2 regions of the Paenibacillus sp. Marseille-Q9583 genome follow, and region 2 is predicted to be linked to the other one. Evidence: riboswitches for the same ligand, from Rfam matches in the RefSeq annotation. Region 2 holds a riboswitch; the other holds the start of a gene.
What was found. Region 2 has a riboswitch for glycine ahead of ACWNM1_RS01750 (amino acid permease). Riboswitches for the same ligand answer to the same signal wherever they lie in the genome.
Positions count from the first base shown of each region.

Region 1: another riboswitch for glycine. It lies ahead of gcvT (glycine cleavage system aminomethyltransferase GcvT); the one in region 2 lies ahead of ACWNM1_RS01750 (amino acid permease).

Region 1 covers NZ_CDRJTB010000028.1:45,774-54,914, forward strand. Annotated here, with positions in the region: gene gcvPA (aminomethyl-transferring glycine dehydrogenase subunit GcvPA) at 1-115, opposite strand, end outside; gene gcvT (glycine cleavage system aminomethyltransferase GcvT) at 214-1,326, opposite strand; glycine riboswitch at 1,512-1,610, opposite strand; gene gcvH (glycine cleavage system protein GcvH) at 1,889-2,281, shown strand; gene ACWNM1_RS14710 (flagellar motor protein MotB) at 2,686-3,522, opposite strand; gene ACWNM1_RS14715 (flagellar motor protein) at 3,519-4,301, opposite strand; gene uvrB (excinuclease ABC subunit UvrB) at 4,579-6,570, shown strand; gene uvrA (excinuclease ABC subunit UvrA) at 6,976-9,141, shown strand, end outside.
Region 2 covers NZ_CDRJTB010000001.1:401,717-410,857, reverse strand. Annotated here, with positions in the region: gene gntK (gluconokinase) at 1-943, opposite strand, end outside; gene ACWNM1_RS01770 (GntR family transcriptional regulator) at 936-1,667, opposite strand; partial or broken gene ACWNM1_RS01765 (MFS transporter) at 1,904-2,175, shown strand; gene ACWNM1_RS01760 (SMI1/KNR4 family protein) at 2,512-3,906, shown strand; gene adhP (alcohol dehydrogenase AdhP) at 4,036-5,052, opposite strand; glycine riboswitch at 5,250-5,330, shown strand; gene ACWNM1_RS01750 (amino acid permease) at 5,464-6,822, shown strand; gene ACWNM1_RS01745 (DHA2 family efflux MFS transporter permease subunit) at 6,991-8,454, opposite strand; gene ACWNM1_RS01740 (TetR/AcrR family transcriptional regulator) at 8,621-9,141, shown strand, end outside.

The DNA of each region.
Region 1 (9,141 bases), on a different contig from region 2:
GATAACGGACGGCTTCAGGAATATCGGAGAACAGCTCATCTATGGACTGAATCCCGACGGCTTCCATCATCTCTACGCGGTCCTGTGCTGTCATGGGCAGATAACGGTGCTTCATTAAGGTCTCACTCCTTGGCTTTTTTTAGAAAGTACAATTTTCACGCTATACTTTATCCTTCTATTTCTCGCTTAAAGCTAACCGTCCTAATATGGATGCTAAAGGCGTTTATACTTGTAAAAAGGGGCCTTAATCACGACAGCCTTAAGCTGCTTGCCGCGTATCTCTACGAATACCTCTGTGCCAATTTCACTGTAAGCTGTATCAAGCAAAGCTAATCCCAGGTTGCGTTTGAGCGTTGGTGATTGAGTTCCAGTTGTGACCTCTCCGATTTTGATGCCGTCCGCATAGACTGGATAATGGGAGCGTGGAATGCCTCGATCAATCATTTCTAGACCAACAAGGCGGCGGGGAAGACCGGCTTCTTTTTGCTGCACTAACGCATCACGACCGATGAAGTCTGCTTTGTCCAGCTTTACGAAAAACTGAATCCCTGCTTCAAGAGGCGTGATGTCAGCCGACAGCTCCTGACCGTACAGTGGCAGTTTTGCCTCAAAACGCAGCGTATCACGAGCGCCCAGTCCAGCAGGTGTTAATCCGTGAGGAGCGCCAACTGCGAGAAGGCCGTTCCATAACGTTGCTGCCCCATCCAGTGGAGCGTAAATTTCGAAGCCATCTTCACCGGTATAACCCGTACGGGAGATCAGTACTTCTACACCGCAGACGGTTGCGAGTTCGATGAAGTGGAAAGGCTTGAGCGTTGAGATCGGTGCATCAGTAACTTCTGCGAGTATGGTCTCTGCCAGCGGACCTTGCAAGGCGAGCAAAAGCGTCTCGTCAGAGACATTAGTGAGTGTGACTTCATCGAATTCAGAGGTCAGATGCTCTTGCAGCCACTGGAAGTCCTTATCGATGTTGGAGGCATTTACGACAAGCATATAACGGCCTTCACTTAGTCGATACACGAGCAAATCGTCGACCACACCGCCGTTTGGATAACAGAGCAGCGTATATTGTGCCGCACCATCGGTAAGGCGGCTGACATCGTTGGTCGTCATTTTTTGTAAAAAGGCTTCAGCGCCGCTTCCGATCACCATGAATTCACCCATATGCGATACATCGAACAGTCCAGCCTGCTGGCGAACAGCCTCATGCTCCTTCACGATACCTGTAAACTGTACTGGCAGCTCCCAACCGCCAAAATCAATGCACCTGGACTCCGCATAGGCGGAATAGAGATCATAAAAAGGCGTTCTTTTCAAAGCATCCATGTCGTCACTCCCCTAGTCTGATTACATACGAAAAAAAGGACAGGCAGAAGCAATCATGCATAAATGCACTAATCGCTTTCTGCTCTGTCCTTTGTACCTGAGAGTTACCCTGCGTAACTAACCTGCAAGTTTCCCCGTTGGTGACCTGACGCACTCAGCCTCGCGTCTGATGCTCTCCAGAGGTACGTCCGACAAAGGTCCTTTTGCCTGAGAGATTCACCCCTGTTAGGGCTTACTCCTTCGGCGCCGTCTTCAAGTGAGACAGTCTCTCCCTATGCCATCATCCGCAACTGTATTTGTTTCAAATATAAGAAAGTATATGTTTCACATTATACATTATCCTTATATTTCTTCGAGAAACGGTTATCGTCTATAAAAAAGACGACATCGTCGTTTCTTCTTGTATGTCTCCATTAAACGGGTATAGGAGGGCGCTGTCAACAAGAAAAAGTCAAAAAAACGACAAATTTATTTTACTGTTAGTAACATTGACATTATGCTCCGGGATCACTTAGGCTATAACTAAATTTAGAATTCCAATTTGGAAATGAGGCGGCTTGAAATGAGTGAAGTTTTAGATAACCTTCTTTACAGCGAAGAGCATGAGTGGGCACAGCAAGTGGAAGGACGCGTAGTACGTGTTGGGATTACGGATCATGCTCAGCATTTGTTAGGCGATATCGTGTTTGTGGAATTTCCAGAAGTGGGTTCGGCCATTTCAGCTGGCGACAGCGTAGGTAGTATCGAATCCGTTAAGACCGTATCGGAACTCTATTCACCCGTTTCTGGGAAGGTTACCAAGATTAATGATGGTTTAGAAGCTAGTCCAGAGCTAATTAATGATAAGCCGTATGGTGAAGGTTGGATTTTTGAAATTGAAGTGGACGGAGAGTATGCTGATGCTGTAAAAGGACTGCTAGATGCAGCCGGATATCGTGCATTGGTAGGAGAGTAATTGGGTTTTTTCAGTGTATATTAATTTCATTGCATGTGATATTTGAAGCAGCAAGTTTCCGTTTTTGGGGACTTGCTGTTTGGTGTTTTTATATAGATAGTGGTGGTGATTTTTGCGTTAAATACTGGTATTATTTGGAATTATGGGGTTTTATTTAAAAGCGAATCTACTGGTTGTGGAATTAGGGGAAACCTCCCTTATTTTAGACGAATATAGGGTGACACTAAGGGTTTTAGGGAATTCTTCCCTAAAATTTCAGTGAAAAGGCTATTTCTGACTAAATAGGGTATTAATCAGGGAGTATTTCCGTAATAAATAGTGGCGAGCCCATTTTGGTATGTTGATAAGCAGATTCGCTCCCGCACAGAGCTAGCTACTGTAACTAGCTCTGAGTAAAACATTTTTTATGCACCCTCTTGAAGCTGTCGAAGCACAATGATCTCTACACGGCGGTTCTTTTGTTGACCTGCTGCCGTTGTATTATCCGCGGTGGGCTGGGTATCAGCATAACCTGCGTATTGAAAATTGTCGGGATTCAATCCCTCCCGATCTAAGAAAAAGCGAAGCACTGACAGCGCACGAGCACCAGATAGCTCCCAGTTGTCGTTATAGTGAGAAGTCGAAGATACTGGAGTATTGTCGGTATGTCCTTCAATGCTGATCTTTGCGCCGATATCGCTGAATAAGCCAGATAACTGCTGAAGAGCAGGGAGGGCTGGAGACTTCAGGTCTGCCTTACCTATATCGAAGAGAAACCGGTCACTGAGTGTGATTTCTATCCCCTGCGGTTTGTCGGCAACAAAAATTTGTTCTCCGAGATTATTTTCCTCTACATAGTTCGTGATCACACCCATTAATTCAGCAAGTTTAGCCTCTTGTTCTCGAAAAGCAAGTTCACGTGCCGAAGGTGTTTCGTTCTCCGTTTGTTCAGCAGATCCATCATTCGGTCTCGCAGTTGCAGCTGCATTCCCATTCCCGTCTGTACTTTCCGGTTTGTTCTCAGTTGATTTCCCAGCATCTAAAATGCCGTTCCCACCCTCAAGGACAGTGCTGCCAGACTTGAAGGTCTCGGATAACGAGCCTGTCACGATGTTATATTTGTCAGTATCCAGGCTGCTCATCGCATACAATATAACGAAAAAAATAAGTAAAAGTGTAATTAGATCAGCATAAGTAATCATCCAACGGTCGCGGCTTTCCCGAGTCTCTACACGCCGTTTGCGCCGGTCTCTTTGTCTCATAAAAGACCTCTAGTTTCTGAACGGTCATTCGTGTCCGTGTCTGAGATGAATGAGTTCAGTTTTTTACGCACCAGCAAGGGGTGATCCCCGTTCTGCAAAGAAAGAATGCCGACGAGCAGCATTTCCATACTATGTAGCTGGCTTTGACTGCGGGATTTGATTTTGGAAGCGATGGGTAAAAATATTAAATTAGCGATGGCAACACCGTACAGTGTTGCGGTAAATGCCACTGCGATAGATGTGCCCAGATTTGACGGATCTGTAAGGTTGCCAAGTACACGGATGAGCCCCATCACCGTCCCGATAATTCCCATCGTTGGTGCATATCCACCTGCAGCTTCAAAAATCTTAGCATAGTTCTCATGCTTCAATTCTTTAGCATCCATTTCTAATTCAAGAATCTGTCTTACCTGCTCAGGATCAGTACCGTCTACAATAAGAAGTAGACCTTCACGTGTAAAAGGGTCCGGATGTTCTTCAGCTTGTTTTTCTAACATTAAAACGCCGCCGCGCCGGGCCAAGGTTGCCATTGCAATGAGTTCTTCTGCTTTTTCTACATCACGATCAGGGTTGCTACCGAAAGCCATGCGTAGTGCTGCTGGAATGGAGCGCAGCTTAGATGCCGGGAAGCTGATCATAACGGCGGCAAACGTACCCCCGAACACAATCAAAGCTGCATTAAGCTGCAGCAGTCCTGAGAGGCTTCCGCCTTCCCAAAGATAGCCGCCGATTAACGCAGCCAGTCCAGCCAATAGACCGATTATTGAGGTAATATCCATGCTTCAAGCTCCTAACATTTCTATGTATTATGGTTTGCAACGATCTAGTCAACACTGTATAATGAACGGGAACACATATTCTTATCTTCCATATTTTTTAATTATAAGAAAGTATAAGTTTCACGTTATACTTTAATCCTTATAATTCTCGCACAAACGCTTAACGTCTTTTAGAGACACCAAAGGCGATTTAGCTTGCCATCGTATGGAGAGAGAACATTCAGACAACAATTATAATATATTAATCTAGTTTAGACGATAGAGGGGAGACGGGCAAATGAGTGATATTGTCGTCAGTACAAAGACTTTTGAATTGGAGTCCGAGTATACACCCCAGGGCGATCAGCCTCATGCCATAGAGGAATTACTACAAGGCATCCGGCAGGGCAAGAAGCACCAGACGCTGCTGGGCGCGACGGGTACGGGTAAGACGTTTACCGTTGCACAAGTTATTTCCAAATTAAACCGCCCGACGTTAGTTATTGCGCACAACAAGACTTTGGCTGCCCAATTGGCCAGTGAGTTTAAGGAGTTTTTTCCGCATAATTCGGTAGACTATTTCGTCAGCTACTACGACTATTACCAACCAGAGGCGTATATTCCCTCCTCCGATACTTATATCGAGAAAGACTCCAGTATTAATGAAGAGATTGATAAACTGCGCCACTCCGCAACGAGTTCCTTGTTCGAACGGCGTGACGTTATTATTGTGGCGAGTGTGTCTTGTATTTACGGCCTCGGTTCGCCGATGGAATACGGAAGCTTGCTTTTGTCATTGCGGGTAGGGATGGAGAAGCCTCGAAATGAGATTTTGAGCAGGCTAGTGGATATCCAGTACCAGCGTAATGATATCAATTTTGTACGCGGAACCTTCCGTGTACGTGGTGATGTGGTTGAGATTTTCCCGGCATCTCAGGGCGAACATGCCATTCGGGTCGAATTGTTCGGTGATGAAATTGAGCGAATCACTGAGATTGATGTACTGACGGGTGAACTGATCGGGGAGCGCGATCATGTTGCTATTTTCCCGGCGTCTCACTTTGTTACCAAGGAAGAAACAATGCGTGTAGCACTGATCAACATTGAAAAGGAGCTGGAAGATCGCTTAACTGTGCTTCGTGATGCAGGGAAGCTTCTTGAAGCTCAGCGTCTGGAACAACGGACACGTTATGATATTGAGATGATGAAAGAAGTGGGCTTCTGCTCTGGGATTGAGAACTATTCCGGACCGCTCACCTTCCGTGAACCAGGGGCAACTCCGTATACATTAATGGATTATTTTCCGGATGATATGCTGATCATTATTGATGAGTCCCATGTAACGCTTCCGCAGATTCGGGCGATGTATAACGGTGACCGGGCGCGTAAGACGGTACTGGTAGAGCATGGTTTCCGTTTGCCGTCTGCGCTGGATAACCGTCCACTCCAGTTCGAGGAATTCGAAGAAAAGGTGAAGCAGATCGTATATGTTTCAGCGACACCAGGCCCATATGAAATGGAGCACTGCGACACCATGGTGCAGCAGATTATCCGGCCTACAGGTCTTTTGGATCCGATCATTGAGGTTCGTCCTACAGAGGGACAAATTGATGACTTGATTAGTGAAATTCGTGATCGGGTGGAACGAGACGAACGTGTACTCGTCACAACGTTGACGAAGAAGATGTCGGAGGATCTGACGGATTACTTTAAGGAAATCGGGATTAAGGTTCGTTACATGCACTCTGACATCAAAACGCTGGAGCGGATGGCGATCTTACGTGATCTACGGCTTGGTACATTCCATGTTCTAGTAGGGATTAACCTGCTAAGAGAAGGTCTCGACCTCCCGGAAGTATCGCTGGTCGCTATTCTCGATGCGGATAAAGAGGGCTTCCTTCGTTCCGAACGCTCCCTAATTCAGACGATTGGTCGTGCGGCCCGTAACTCCGAGGGTCGTGTAATCATGTACGGTGATCGAATCACTGATTCGATGGAGAAGGCGATGAGCGAAACGTCGCGTCGTCGCGCCATTCAGATCGCCCATAATGAGAAGCACGGCATTACCCCAACCACCATTAATAAAAAGGTGCGTGACATCATTGAGGCAACGAAGGTTGCCGAGTCCAAAGCGGATTACCTCACGGGTGTTGGTGGCAAGATGAATAAGAAAGAGAAACAAAGCCTGATTCAGCGTCTGGAATCCGAGATGAAGGACGCTGCGAAGAACCTGCAATTCGAACGCGCGGCAGAGCTGCGTGACGCATTGTTGGAGCTTCGGGCCGAGTAATAAACCTTAAATGCATCACCGATATTTAAAATAAGTAATTGAACGGTGCTGTCCCAGGCCGTTCTTTTTGAATAAATAGATGGACGCGCATCCCGCAGGGAGAGCGTAACGTAATGTATTGGCACTTGTGCGTATCCCGCAGGGACAGCATCACGCAACGTCTATGACAGTTGCGTGTTCCTACTCTAAACGTCCAAGCGGTCCCGTAGGGATAAGCGATCCGAACGCCGTCGTCACTAAGTCCGGTCCCCCAACCTCCTTCGCCAAAAAAATGCAGGTGTCCAGAGGGTGCAACCCTTGGGGCCCTCCCTTGGAAGGGAGGGTTTGGGAGGGATCGGAAACGCTTTTAATAAAGCTCTGAAATCGTTAAAGTTTTGATATTTGATTCATTAAGGAGAGGTTCCGTTGGCGAACGATAATATTGTAATTAAAGGCGCGAGAGCGCACAATCTCAAAAACATCGATGTGACGATTCCACGTGACCGTTTCGTCGTGCTGACGGGGCTGAGCGGCTCGGGTAAGTCTTCGCTTGCATTTGACACGATTTATGCTGAAGGACAGCGGCGTTATGTTGAATCTTTGTCAGCTTATGCTCGTCAGTTCTTGGGGCAAATGGAGAAGCCGGATGTGGATTCGATAGACGGATTATCCCCGGCAATCTCTATTGATCAGAAGACAACAAGCCGCAACCCGCGCTCCACAGTTGGTACGGTAACTGAAATTTATGACTATCTGCGGTTGCTTTTCGCACGGATCGGTCACCCACATTGTCCAGAGCATGGAATTGAGATTACCTCCCAGACTGTAGAACAGATGGTAGACCGGATTATGCAGTATCCAGAGAAGACTCGTTTGCAGATCCTGGCACCTATCATTTCAGGGCGTAAAGGGGAACATAAAGGACTTTTCACAGACATTTCTAAGCAAGGGTTCGTACGTGTGCGTGTGGACGGTGAGCTAAGAGATCTGTCTGAGGATATTGAACTTGAGAAGAATAAAAAACACACCATAGAAGTTGTTGTAGACCGGATCGTCGTTAAAGACGATGTGGAGACCCGGCTGACGGATTCACTGGAGACGGCACTTAAACTTTCTGGCGGTAAAATCCTTGTGGATATCATCGGTCAGGAAGAGCTGCTGTTCAGCTCTAACTTTGCTTGTCCAATTTGTGGTTTCAGTATTGAAGAGCTGGCACCACGTATGTTCTCCTTCAACAGTCCGTTTGGAGCCTGCACAGAGTGCGATGGACTTGGAATGAAGATGGTGGTCGATCCAGATCTGCTTATTCCTGATGCTGAGAAATCGATTGAAGAAGGTGCTTTTTTAGCTTGGACCGGAAGTACTTCTAATTACTATCCGCAATTTCTGAAGTCCGTGTGTGAGCATTTTAATATTCCACAGAACGTTCCAGTGAGCAGTTTAACACCTGATCATATGAATAAACTACTGCATGGTACAGGTAGCGAGAAGGTTCGCTTCAAATATGAGAATGATTTTGGACAAAAGAAAGATGCGATGGTTGCTTTTGAAGGGATTATTCCGAATCTGGAGCGTCGTTACCGGGAGACCGCATCTGACGGTATTCGTGAATTTATCGAAGGATTTATGAGTGCTAAGCCTTGTCATGTCTGTAAGGGCAAACGTCTGAAGAAAGAAATTTTGGCGGTGACGATCAACGAACAAAATATTTCGGATATTACCGATCTCTCGATTGGTGATTGTCAGCATTGGTTTGAAGAAATAAAGTTAAGTGAGAAAGAGACAGCTATCGCGAATCTCATTCTTAAGGAAATCTGCAATCGTCTGGGGTTCCTGGTGAATGTCGGATTGGACTATTTGACACTTAGCCGCGCAGCAGGCTCGCTATCTGGTGGTGAAGCACAGCGTATCCGGTTGGCCACTCAGATCGGTTCCAGTTTGATGGGTGTACTGTACATTCTGGATGAGCCAAGTATTGGTCTGCATCAACGGGATAATGATCGCCTGATCTCTACGCTTGCTCATATGCGTGACCTAGGCAATACGTTGATTGTTGTAGAGCATGACGAAGATACGATGATGGCAGCGGACTATATTATTGATATCGGACCGGGTGCGGGTATTCATGGTGGACAAGTTATGGCGCAAGGAACACCAGAAGAGATTATGAAAGATCCGAATTCTTTAACCGGTGAATATTTGAGCGGTCGTAAGTTTATTCCGGTAACCGCTAAGCGTCGTGCTACCGATGATCGTTGGATAGAAATCCGTGGCGCTAAAGAGAATAACCTGAAAAATGTGAATGTGAAGATTCCATTGGGTGTATTTACGGCGGTGACTGGTGTATCGGGCTCCGGTAAATCTTCACTTATTAACGAAATTCTGTACAAGAGCTTGGCACGGCAGCTGAATAAGGCTGTGAAGGTGCGTCCGGGTCAGCACAAAGAAATTCGCGGCTTGGAAAATCTCGATAAGGTTATTGAAATCGACCAATCACCAATCGGGCGTACACCACGCTCTAACCCAGCAACCTATACTGGCGTATTTGACGATATTCGTGATCTGTTCTCGAAGACGAATGAGGCAAAGGTA
Region 2 (9,141 bases):
CTTCTGATGACGCAAGTTCATCACGGATCCAGCGAAGGACCATCCCGCCATTGTTTACGGGCCCGCCAATGACCCAGTGCTTTTCCGTTAAGGCATAACAGAATATTCTTCCCTTTTCGTCTGTTTGCGGCTTGTCAATAATGGTTCGAATGGCACCGCTTGTCCCAATTGTGACGGCAATTTCGCCTTTTTTTATCGCATTTACACCTAGATTAGAAAGGACTCCGTCGCTGGCACCAATGACAAATGCTGTTTGTGGACCGATACCCATCTGTTTTGCTAAATCTGAATCACAGTTGGTAAATATCTTGGTAGTTGGAACGAGTTCAGATAATTGAGCAGGTGTTATACCAGCAATTTGTAATGCTTCTTCATCCCAATCTAGTGTTTTGAGATTCATCATGCCCATGGCTGAAGCCAGAGAATGATCAACAACATAGTGATTAAAGAACTTTTTGAAAATATATTCTTTAATTCCTATATATATTTTAACCTTGGAAGCGATTTCGGGAAGGTCATTCACAATCCAAGCTATTTTAGTTAATGGTGACATGGGGTGAATCGGTGTTCCCGTGCGTTTATAGACTTCATGGCCATTCAACTCATCTTTTATTTTATGTGCCCATGCTTCACTTCGGTTATCTGCCCAAGTAATACAAGGCGTCAGCGGCTGGTCATTTTCATCCATAGCAATGACACTATGCATGGCACTGCTAAATGAAACAAACGATAGCTTTTTGTGTGAATGATGTTTCATTATATTCGAAATGGCTTGTAGGACTGCCTGAAAAATCTCTTCGGGGTCTTGTTCAGCTGTCGACATATCCGGTGTATAAAGCGGATAACCCATATTTTCTTGTTGGATGACTTCGCCTTTTTCACTAAATAAAACTGCTTTCGTACTTGTGGTTCCGATATCTATACCTAACATATAGTTAGTCATTTTGCTGCACTACTCCTTTCGAGAGCATTTGTTGCGATATCCATAGGTCTTCTACTTTTCCTTGAACATCATCAAAATTGTCATGTAAGGACTTACTCATGAGGTCTCTATCTTTTGTTTGGATCGCTTCAATATAAAGCCCATGATTTTTTATAATCCGTGTAAAGTCTTCATATTTTTCTTTGAAACGCTTACGCATCGACAAAAGAATGAAGCTTTCCATAACGGGTTTTAAATTATTCCAGATCATCAGGATGTATGAATGATTAACTGCTCGAATAATCGTTTCATGGAACAAGACATCTTGATATGAAAATTCATCAGCATCACTATATTTGATTGCGACCTTCATCATTTCTAGTATTTTACTAAGTTCCTTTATTAATTCATTAGTGTCTATCTTTACAATCCGTTCAAATACAAACGATTCTATGAGTAGACGGACATCATAAATCTCTTCTATTTCTTTTTCTGATAAACCAATAACAACGGCACCCATTCTTTCTAAACGGATGATATTTTCGGATGCCAGTATTTTTAACGCTTCACGGATTGGTGATCGACTTACAGCAAAATCCGCAGCTAATTTATTTTCCGATAATATGGTGCCGCTTTCAATCTCGCCGGAAATAATACGCATTCTAAGCTCGGAGGATACACGATCACCAGCAGAGGCTTTTGAAAGCCATTTGGAGGGATATAGAAATCCATTTGATTCGGTCATAAATTCACCTCTTAATTAATCTGGTATACTTGTATACAAGTATTATATTCTAAATATTTAATTTTGCAAGCGATTTCATGAATTGGGGTTTGTCATGCACAGGATTCAAATAGTATTCCTGTCTGCAATTTTTTAAAAATGTCAGATCGGACTGACCCCAAAGGCCTATGGGATATTGTTCAGGTGGTTCGAGAACGCCTCTCTGGTTAAATTTAAAAAGGCATCAATCGCGGGCGTTAATCGGTGTCTTAATGATCTGGATGATGGCGACCTGGAGCATTTCGCCGGCTCAACAATTAAATCTTGTCACCTTAGTGCCCATTCACCTGATATTGCCTTAAGTGTGAACACCTCTTTTATTCAGTTTGGATTTGCGCTTGGCTCTGGTTTAGGTGGCCTTGTGATTAGCCACTCCTCCATCCTTCACTTGAATTGGTTAGGACTAGGGGTTGTAAGTATAGCTTTACTGCTGGCCCTTCTGCTGTTCACGAAGATGAATAGTCAATAGAAACTGCCGGATATAGATTTTATTTCAAATATTCAAGAATATGGAGTTTGGTATGCTTAATATTTATATGATATGAGGTTTGATTTCGTTGATAAGGTTACCATAATCCATATGAAACATTCTCCTTTTCGGTGTTTCAGTAATCGATCAGGTAATTGTTGTATTTAAAAATAGTTTCCTGGTTGAAGAAGTGATACATAAACTTACCGCTTGCCACCGCGCGGTAAGCTTTATCATAAGTGACGCCAATTTCAAAACCTACTTCCCATCTGGTAGAATAGGGAAAACTATATTTCTATATTCTAGTAAATTGATTATAGGTTTGGGGAGGTAGACATGAATAAAGAGCTAATTGCACAGCTGGCACAGTGGCATGAAGATGATGAACATCAGAAGATAGTTGATACCCTGATGGAGATTTCACCAGAGGACAGAGATTACGAGGTGACCAGCAGTCTGGCAAGAGCGTATAACAATCTGGGACGTTATGAAGAGGCGCTTGAACAGTTTGCGATGATTGCACAACAGGGGCAGGATGACCCGTTGTGGCATTTTCGTGTAGGGTATTCCTACTATTATCTGAATCGGTATGAGGAAGCAGTGAGAGTGCTGGGTATCGCCCATGACCTCGATCCTGACGACGAGAATACGGCCATGTTACTGAACCTCAGCCAGCGCAAGCTACGCAAAGACCACCACGCCGCGGCCAGACGGGTAATTAAAGATTCGCATAATGATCCGAGGACGGAAGCAACTCCTTTTGAAGGGATGGATTTCTCCTACTTTTGGGACGATAGCGATTATGCACTAAGACAATATGTCTCTGATCCGCCTGCGGATGAGCTGATTGCTTCTGTAGAAGAAGAGCTGGGTTACAAGCTTCCTGCATCCTATATCCGTCTGATGAAGGAGCATAATGGGGGAGTTCCTTACAATACTTGTTACCCGACGGAGGACGCGACCTCATGGGCTGAGGATCATATTGCGATTACAGGCGTTATGGGCATTGGGCGCGAGAAAAGTTATTCGCTCTGCGGAGATCTTGGCAGCACATTCATGATTGAGGAGTGGGGGTATCCTGACATCGGCGTGGTAATTTGTGACTGCCCTTCGGCAGGTCATGATGTCGTAATGCTGGATTACCGGAACTGCGGGAGGGACGGCGAACCCGAGGTGATTCATGTCGATCAGGAAGACAATTATGAGATTACGTTCCTGGCTGAAGACTTCGAGACATTTATCCGCGGGCTGGTGAGTGAGGAGGAATACGATACTTCTCAAGAAGATAAAGAAAAGGATCTGCGAAAAGTAGCCGTAGGCAAGTTCTCACCTTTGCTCGCGGAGCTGTGTAATCGTGTGTCCGAGGTTGATCAGCTTGAGCAGAAGATTCGTAATGTCTGTACTCGAATCGTTGAAGAGAAGGGACACTTTTCCTTTCATGCAGATGAGCTCTCTACTCTGATGTACGATGTGCAGTTCTGGCTGTACACAAGCTCTTATCCGAATACGAGCCATCAACAATATCTGGATGTGTATGAGAAGATAATCGCTTTTGGCGGCGAGTTCGGTCAAGGCGGGTATGCGCCCGGCTGGATCAGTGACTGGCTGGATGGGCGGATTCGGGAAGGGCTGATCGTTCAGGAGAACGGAGTGCTTCGCTTCACGGATCAAGCCCGCTTAGAGGTTATTGAACGGCTGGAAGTGGGAGCCGAAGAAGAGGACGTGACCTAAACCGGTCTCCCGCGCAGAGCTTGATTGATCACAACAGAAACATTGCGCAGAAAAGTATTGCTAGTAGGGGGATTTTTAGTCATAAAAAAGCCCGAAAAGCAGCACTTTTCGGGCGTGTTTTCTTTCGGGTCATTTCGTCATATCAAGGACGATTCGACCATTGATTTTGCCTTCTAACATAAGATCGTAGATCTCATTAATATCTTCTAGTTTACGTGTCTCAATAATGGTTTTTATTTTTCCTTCTGCAGCGAATTGTAATGTTTCTTGCAAATCTTTGCGAGTGCCGACAATTGATCCGACTACCTTTGTACCGTTTAATACCGTATCAAAGATCGGAACATCCATGGATTCAGGAGGCAGCCCAACCATGACGCAGGTACCGCCGCGGCGAATGGCCCGGTAGGCTTGATCGAATGCTTTTTTCGCAACCGCCGTACAAACGACACCATGCACTCCACCGATTTCTTTTTGAATCCAGTCTGCGGCATCTTCTTTTAATGCGTTTACGGTTTTGTCTGCACCAAGCTGTTTGGCAAGCTCCATCTTTTCATCCGACGTGTCGATGGCCACTACGTTCATTCCCATCACTTTTGCATATTGTACGCCAAGATGACCCAATCCTCCGATGCCGAAAATGGCTACCCACTCACCTGGTTTTACACCCGATACTTTCAAAGCTTTATAGGTCGTAACGCCAGCGCAAAATAAAGGTGCCGCTTCGATGAAGCTTAAATTATCAGGAACCTTCACTACATAATCGGCAGCTGCCACACAATATTCTGCATATCCGCCATCTACGGAATATCCAGAATTTTGCTGATCGAGACAAAGAGTCTCTCTTCCTGTAAGACAATACTCACAATGACCGCAGGCTGAGTACAGCCATGGAATTCCTACTCGGTCACCTACTTTTAAGTGTGTAACTCCTTCACCCATTTCTTCAATAACCCCAACGCCTTCATGTCCGGGAATAAGAGGGAGTTTCGGTTTGACGGGCCAATCGCCATGAGCAGCATGCAAATCAGTATGACACACTCCGCACGCCTGAATATGGACAAGGATTTCTTTGTGTCCGGGTTTTGGTTTAGGTACGTCTTGTAGCTCTAACTTTTCTTTGAATTTCTTTACTACAGCGGCTTTCATCAGCATACTCCTTTAGTTTTTTGCTTTTCAAAAAGTAGTATGTTCATGAGGCTAACTTTAAATTCTTGAGACTTTTATCACTGATTAACACTCACATCACAAGTAATATGTTAGAATATCAGAACAGCTTTACTGCGTTACCGCTTTATCAACTTCATAATTCACGAGCTATGATGGCTAAGGATTACACTTTAGCTGGAGCAGCTTCTGGAGAGACCGCGGAAATTCCGCGGCGCCGAAGGGTTCACAATCTCAGGCAAAAGGACAGAAGAGTACTGAATATATATTTGTCATGCTGATCGACATCAGTAGGCAAATATTATTTGATATTCTTACGATCTGGGAGATTGGATGACATCCAATCTCTCTTTTTTTATTCCAATTTATTGTACTCACAAGGGGGAACTAGGTATGGCACAACCAGAATTAAAGAGAGAGCTAGCTAATCGGCATGTTCAACTTATTGCTATTGGCGGCACCATCGGTACAGGATTATTCTTGGGATCAGGCAAGGCGATAGAGAAGGCAGGCCCATCCATCATGATCACGTATTTAATCGTGGGTATTGCTGTGTTTTTTGTGATGAGAGCACTGGGAGAGCTCCTATTATCTAAAGCGGGCTATCAATCGTTTACGGATATTGCTGAAGACTACCTTGGATCACGAGTCGCATTCATTACTGGTTGGACCTATTGGTTTTGCTGGATCATGACGGCTATGGCTGATGTCATCGCTGTTGGCGTATATGTACAATATTGGTTTGATATCCCGCAGTGGGTCCCTGCCATCGCCTGTCTAGTCGTGTTATTAGGACTTAATTTATTAACTGTAAAGAGCTTTGGGGAACTCGAATTTTGGTTTGCTTTAATTAAGGTAATTACGATTCTTGCCTTGATTGGTCTTGGAGTCATTTTGCTGATCATTGGGTTTAAGACGGATGCAGGATCGGTGACGATACGGAATCTATGGGAGCATGGGGGCTTTTTTCCAAACGGCATATCAGGCTTCTTATTTTCTTTTCAAATGGTTGTATTTGCTTATGTCGGTGTGGAGTTGGTGGGTGTGTCGGCAGCGGAAACAGCCGATCCGGAAAAAAATATCCCGTCGGCAATTAATAAAATTCCTTTACGGATTCTATTTTTCTATGTCGGCGCGCTTTTCGTCCTGCTATGCATTAACCCTTGGACGGAGCTTAGTCCGGCAGAGAGTCCTTTTGTAAAAACCTTTACTCTAGTAGGGATTCCAATAGCCGCAGGGATTATTAATTTTGTCGTATTAACTTCAGCCGCTTCCGCTTGTAACAGTGGAATGTTCTCGACAAGCCGAATTCTCTATAATTTGAGTAGAAATAACCAGGCGTCACCTCGTTTGGGCAAACTGAATAAAAACCATGTACCAGGTAACTCGTTATTCATTTCTACAATTGTTATATCTGTTGGTGCTCTTTTGAGTAAACTTATTCCGGAGCAGGCTTTTGGAATCGTGACAACGATTAGCGCCATTTGTTTTATATGGGTGTGGGGCATTGTTCTTATCTGCCATATTAAGTATAAGAAAACCCGGCCAGACTTACAGGCGAAATCTAAATTCAAAGCACCGTTCACACCGGCTATTAATTATATTGTCTTAACCTTGTTCGCTGGGATACTGATCATCATGCTGTTCGCTGGAGAGACACGCCCGGCTTTATTGTGTACTCCGTTATGGTTTATTTTATTAGTCATCTTGTATTCGATTAGAAGCAAAAAGGGGAAAAGTAATCAAGCTTGAGTTAGGCTAACATATTTTAATGGTTAGGGGGGAATCATCTCCAGCATACTGAAAGAAAAATTAAAAGAAGAGTAGCCAGTGAGCTGGGAATCGCTAAGAGGGTAACGTAAAAAGGATAATGTAAAAGGACAGCTGACCGCTGTCCTTTTGACGTTCCACTTTATGAGGTTATTCCTCTCTAACTAGATCTACTTTCGTTTCAATCTTAATCCTGCTTTTCATTGGCATAAATAATGTTATAACCAACGCCGCAACGGATAAAATCATCATAAAGTAATAAGCATCACTTGCCCCAAGAATGGATGCAAGGGATTTAAGGATCTCAGGAGTAGTAGAGGGATTGCTCTGCATCACTGTGGCCGCATGATTTGTTGCCTGTACTGTATAAATCGTAATTACGACAGCAGTACCGATGGCTCCGGCAATTTGGCGAACGGTATTGTTCACAGCTGTACCATGCGTGCCGAGTTGTTTGGGCAGTGCATTTAGTCCAGCCGTATTGAGTGGCATAGTGATGAAGCTTAGTCCAATTCGCAGGCCAATGGTACGAATCATTAGATACGTATACGTTGTAGATTCAGATAGATCAGTTACCGCCCACATAGATGGAATAATAAACAGTAAACCAATAATGAACAGTGGTTTAGCACCAAAACGGTCGTATAATTTACCGGTGACGGGTGACATGAACGCATTTACGAGCGCCCCTGGCAGCAATAGTAGTCCTGCATCAAATGCTGTAAAACCACGGCCATTCTGCAGATAAATAGGCAATAAAATCATATCTGCGTACATCATCATCGTGATTAATACGTTAATAAGAGAAGTCATCGTAAAAACTTTATTTTTGAAGACAGACAGGTTCAGCAGTGGATCATCAGACTTGATTTGTCGAAGACAGAATACGGCCGTAACAGCGATCCCGATCCCTAAGGTCAGAATTACTATTCCATCGTCCCAGCCTTTACTGCCTGCACTACTGAAGCCGTATAAAATTAAGCCAAATCCAACGGTTGATAAAAGAACACTTACTACATCAAGCTTAGACTTAGACGTCTCGGATACATTCACTAAATACTTGAATGCCAACGCTATAACAAGGATGACGAGTGGAATGAGGCCGATAAATAACCAGCGCCAAGAGTGATATTCAACAATAAATCCCGCAAGCGTCGGGCCAATAGCAGGAGCAAATATCATCGCCAGTCCAAGCAGTCCCATAGCACTGCCGCGTTTTTCAACAGGGAAAATAGCGAGCACAACGCTCATCATGAGCGGCATTATAATACCGGCACCTGCAGCTTGGATCATCCGTCCGACTAAGAGTAGACTAAAGCTCGGCGCTGCTGCACAAATGATTGAGCCAATTAATAAAAATGACATGGCACTTATAAATAATTGACGTGTTGTAAACCGTTTCATTAAATAGGCTGTAATCGGAATCAATATCCCGTTGACCAGCATAAAACCTGTTGAAATCCATTGTACAGTTGTTGCCGTGACATCAAATACATCCATCAGACTACTTAAGGCGACATTTAAAAGCGTCTGATTGAGTGTAGATAAGAAACAACCAAAAATTAGAATGGTTAGTAGGATTCCTTTATTTATTTTCTTAATATCTTCTTGCATGGTGCAGGCCTCTCTTCATTGCTTTTTCGACATAGTGTCGATAAAATAAATCATATCAGCATTTAAACAGTATTCCTATTTGCAATTTCATTGAAAGTGTCGACTAATCGACAGAATGGGTAAATTAGTTGATGAAATACTATATAAACGATAATAGAGGGATGAAATGTCCGAACATAAAAGAGTTGATCCACGAGCCATTCGCTCAAAAAAGATGCTGAAAAATGCTGTTTTTTCATTATTGGCCGAGAATGTGGAGATTCCTCAATTGACTGTCCAAAAAATCGCCAACCGTGCTGAGCTCAATCGTGCAACGTTTTATTTGCATTATGAGGATATTAACGATTTATTGCGCCAGATCGTACATGAAATCTTTGATGACCTGTCCATGAAGGTTGAACCGTTATTACAAGTGAAGAGCAGTATCGAACAGGAGCAGTTGGTCACATTTTTAAGTTATTTTTATGAATACCGGCAGATCTTTGCTGTATTGGTAGAGCACAAAGGCTTCAAAAACCAATTAACCAACCTATTAAAAAATACGATCGAAAAACGAAGAAACGTGAGAAATATAGATTCCACTAAAGAGGTAGTTTCCCTTGATATTATTGCATCATCACTATTAGGAATTATTATGTGGTGGATTAAGGATGGCAGCCAATATAGCGCAGAATACATAGCGGGGCA